Regions from separate parts of the Mesorhizobium sp. 2RAF45 genome, predicted to be linked through region 2. Evidence: riboswitches for the same ligand, from Rfam matches in the RefSeq annotation. Region 2 holds a riboswitch; the other holds the start of a gene.

Region 1 (2,198 bases), on a different contig from region 2:
GTGGGATCAGATTGGCGACGACCTCGAGGTCGACGCGCTGGCTGCCGTTGACGCTCATGATGTCGTCTCCTTTGCGGCGCATGATCCCGATCCCGAAAGTCTGCAACTTTCCGGGGTCATGCGCTTAGCCCTCTCGCCCGTGCTGCGGAGCCGATGAAGCCGTTGATGGCGGCGAACAGTTCCGGCTCGTCGAGCAGGAAGGCATCGTGGCCACGGTCGGTCTCGATCTCGACGAAGGACACGGACGCGCCGGCCGCGTTGAGCGCGTGCACGATCGAGCGGCTCTCTTCGGTCGGAAACAACCAATCCGAGGTGAAGGACACCAGGCAGAAGCGGGTTTTGGTGCCGGCAAAAGCATCCGCCAGCCGCCCGCCATGATCGGCGGCGAGATCGAAATAGTCCATTGACCGCGTCATGTAGAGATAGGAATTGGCGTCGAAGCGGTCGACGAAGGTCATGCCTTGGTGGCGCAGATAGCTTTCGATCTGGAAGTCGGCGTCGAAGCCGAAGGTCAGCGCCTCGCGATCCTGCAGATTGCGGCCGAATTTCCGGTGCAGGGCGGCTTCCGACAGATAGGTTATGTGGGCGGCCATGCGCGCTACCGCCAACCCCTTTTCCGGGCGTTTGCCGTTTTCGAAATATTTGCCGCCGTGCCAGTCCGGATCGGCCATCACGGCCTGCCGGCCGACCTCATGGAAGGCAATGTTCTGCGAGGAATGGCGCGCACCGGTGGCGATCGGCAGCGCCGAAAAGACACGCTCCGGATAGCTCGACGCCCATTCCAGCACCTGCATACCGCCCATCGAGCCGCCGAGCACGCAGAAAAGTTTCTCGATGCCGAAATGGTCGATCAGCATCTGCTGCGCCCGCACCATGTCGCGGATGGTGATGACCGGCAGGTCGAGCCCATAGGGCTTGCCGGTGGCGGGGTTGGTCGATGCCGGGCCGGTTGAACCCAGGCAGCCTCCGATGACGTTGGAGCAGATGACGAAGAAACGGTTGGTGTCGATGATCTTGCCGGGGCCGATCAGCACTTCCCACCAGCCCGGCTTGCCGGTCACCGGATTGGTGTTGGCGACATGCTGGTCGCCGGTCAGAGCATGGCAGACGAGGATGGCATTGGAGCGGGCATCGTTCAGCGTGCCGTAGGTCTGGTAGGCGATCTGGAACGGCGATAGCAGCGTGCCGGCGTCGAGCTTGAGCGGCTTGTCCGCCCCGAAGCGCAACACCGGGCTAGACGGCTGGTCGGCCTCGTTGTTGGTCTTTCCTGCGCGCAGAGCGGCCATTCTTGTCTCACCTGCTGCATCATATCAGGCGAAAAATCGCCGTCGATGCGTCCATCCGGCCGGCCGCGGACAATAAAAAACCGGCATTGCCTTCGCAAAGCCGGTTACGTCACGCAAACGGCCCTTTAGCGAATTGTTTAACGTGGCTGCAAGCCGACCGGCCAAATCACCACGGAACTGTTGCTGCCCTTCTAGAACTCGCCCGCGCTGCCGTCAATGCCGACATCTGGGCCGACATCTGGGCCGGCTGCTGGCATCACTGCCACCTCTCGACATTATCGGCCACGGCTTGTATTTCCGCTGCGGCCTCCGGATCGAGGCATTTTCGATGGATTTTGCAAAAATGAACCAGACACCGGATCAGGCACGTCCAACCCCGCGCGCGGGTATCATGGACATCGACGCCTATGTGCCGGGCAAGAGCGCCGCACCCGCCGGTGTCGCCAAGGTCTACAAGCTATCGTCCAACGAGAACCCGCTTGGCCCGTCGCCGAAGGCGATCGAAGCCGCGCGTGAAGTCGCCGCTAGGCTCGACATCTATCCCGACGGTACCGCCAGGCGGCTGCGCGAGGCGATCGCGGAAGTGCATGGCCTCAACGCGCAGAACATCATCTGCTCCAACGGCTCCGACGAGATCCTTGGCCTGCTGGCGCAGACCTATCTGGCGCCCGGCGACGAGGCGATATTCACCGAACACGCCTTCATGGTCTACAAGATCTACATCCAGTCGGCCGGGGCTGCGCCGATCGCGGTCAAGGAGACCGATGAGCGGGCCGACATCGATGCGATACTGGCGGCCGTCACGCTGCGAACCAAGATCGTGTTCCTTGCCAATCCCAACAATCCTACCGGCACCTATGTGCCGTTCCAGGAGGTGCGCCGCCTGCATGCCGGCCTGCCCAGACATGTGCT
Region 2 (2,198 bases):
AATTCGCCGACCAGCGGGTCGAAGGGCGTCATCTCGGCGGCGTAGAGCGGCGGCACATGCACCGCCTCCTGGCTGACGAGGATGTAGAATTCGTCTGGATCGAGCACCAGTTCGCCGGCGCCGCTCTTGTGGATCGGTTCCCAGAAATCGACGACATCCTGGGCGGCGCGCTTGTCGACATCGACGAGGCCGGTGTGATGCTTGCCGCGATAGCCGACCAGCCCTTCACTGTTGCCCTTGAGATCGATCGACAGCGCGATGCCACCGCCCGAAATATTCGGCGGCTCGGTGGCGACCAGCATCTGCGCGCGGTGCAATTCATGCAATTCGGTCTCCGAGAGCAGCGCGTTGCCGGTGCGGAAGCGGATTTGCGACAGGCGCGAACCGGTGCGCACGACGATCGGAAAGGTGCGCGGGCTGACTTCCAGATAGAGCGGACCGTTGTAGCCGGCGGCGATCTTGTCGAACTCGTGGCCACGGTCGGTCATGACACGGGTGAAAATGTCGAGCCGCCCGGTCGAACTCTTCGGATTGGCCGAGGCCGAAATGTCCGCCGGCAATGCCAGGCTTTCAAGCAAGGGCACGATATAGACGCAGCCGGTCTCCAGCACCGCGCCCTCGGCAAGATTGATTTCGTGCAGTTGCAGCCGGTCGAGCTTTTCCGAAACCCTGTGGTTGGGACCCGGCAGGAACGAGGCCCGCACCCGCCAGGCCTTGTCGCCGAGCCGCAGATCAAGGCTCGCCGGCTGGATCTGGTCGGCGTCGAGCGCGCGCGGCGACTTCAGCGCGCCGGACTGGAACAGCGCCGAGATGTCCTGATCGGGAAGAATGCCTGTCTGCCGCAAGGCTCCGCTCCTAGGCCAGACGAATTTCCTACCAACAGGTTCTCACCGGAAAACATGGAACATTCTTGCGGAACCTGCCTGGTACAAACCTCTTAATGAAGCCGGCAATTGACGCAAGCGTGGTACGGGTCTAAAGGGTCGTTATCCCGTGGTGATTTGGCCGGTCGGCTTGCAGCCACGTTAAACAAGTCGCTAAAGGACCGTTGGCCGCGAGGCCGTATGGACCGGTTGCGACTTTCGCGGCCGGTTTTTTTGTGTCTGGAACAAAGCGATGAGCAACAAGAAGCGCAACTGGAAGCCTCAGACAGCCCTCGTGCATAGCGGAACCCTGCGTTCCGGCTTCGGCGAGACCTCCGAGGCAATGTACCTGACCCAGGGCTATGTCTATCAAACGGCGCAAGCCGCCGAAGCCCGTTTTAAGGGCGAGGAACCCGGTTTCATCTATTCGCGCTACGCCAATCCGACCGTCGACATGTTCGAAAAGCGCATGTGCGCGCTGGAAGGCGCGGAAGACGCACGCGCCACGGCATCGGGCATGGCGGCCGTGACAGCGGCGCTTCTGTGCAGCGTCAAGGCCGGGGACCATATCGTGGCGGCGCGCGCGCTGTTCGGCTCCTGCCGCTGGGTGGTCGAGACGCTGGCACCGCGCTACGGCATCGAGGCGACGCTGGTCGACGGCACCGATATCGCCAACTGGGAAAAGGCGGTCAGGCCCAACACCAAGCTGTTCTTCCTGGAAAGCCCGACCAACCCGACGCTGGAAGTGGTCGACATCGCCGCTGTGGCTGCGCTCGCCAACTCGATCGGCGCGCGGCTTGTCGTCGACAATGTCTTTGCCACGCCACTGCAGCAGAAGCCGTTGCAGCTCGGCGCGCATATCGTCGTCTATTCGGCAACCAAGCACATCGACGGCCAGGGCCGCTGTCTCGGCGGCGTGATCCTGTCGGACAAGAAGTGGATCGACGAGAATTTGCATGATTATTTCCGCCACACCGGCCCCAGCCTGTCGCCCTTCAACGCCTGGACGCTGCTGAAGGGCCTGGAGACGCTGCCGCTGCGCGTGCGCCAGCAGACGGAGAGCGCCGGCAAGATCGCAGATTTCCTCGCCGAGCAGCCGCAGATCGCCCGCGTCATCTATCCCGGCCGCGCCGACCATCCGCAGGCCGCGATCGTCAAGAAGCAGATGTCGGGCGGCTCGACGCTGATCTGCCTCGACGTCAAGGGCGGCAAGCAGGCGGCCTTCGCCCTGCAGAACGCGCTCGACATCGTGCTGATCTCCAACAATCTCGGCGACGCCAAGAGCCTGATCACCCATCCGGCGACGACCACGCACAAGAACTTGAGCGACGAGGC

Evidence for each region. A riboswitch is a leader RNA that binds a small molecule or an ion and turns the genes downstream of it on or off. The one in region 2 is predicted to bind S-adenosylmethionine.
Region 1: it holds a riboswitch for S-adenosylmethionine, as region 2 does, so the genes downstream of both, metX (homoserine O-acetyltransferase MetX) here and AB4Z43_RS20465 (O-succinylhomoserine sulfhydrylase) in region 2, are expected to answer to the same signal.

What each region holds. Positions count from the first base shown of each region.
Region 1 is NZ_JBFRGG010000022.1:1,646-3,843, reverse strand. It holds gene metW (methionine biosynthesis protein MetW) at 1-58, opposite strand, end outside; gene metX (homoserine O-acetyltransferase MetX) at 117-1,286, opposite strand; SAM riboswitch at 1,392-1,469, opposite strand; gene hisC (histidinol-phosphate transaminase) at 1,630-2,198, shown strand, end outside.
Region 2 is NZ_JBFRGG010000007.1:239,803-242,000, reverse strand. It holds gene AB4Z43_RS20470 (2'-deoxycytidine 5'-triphosphate deaminase) at 1-845, opposite strand, end outside; SAM riboswitch at 984-1,061, shown strand; gene AB4Z43_RS20465 (O-succinylhomoserine sulfhydrylase) at 1,117-2,198, shown strand, end outside.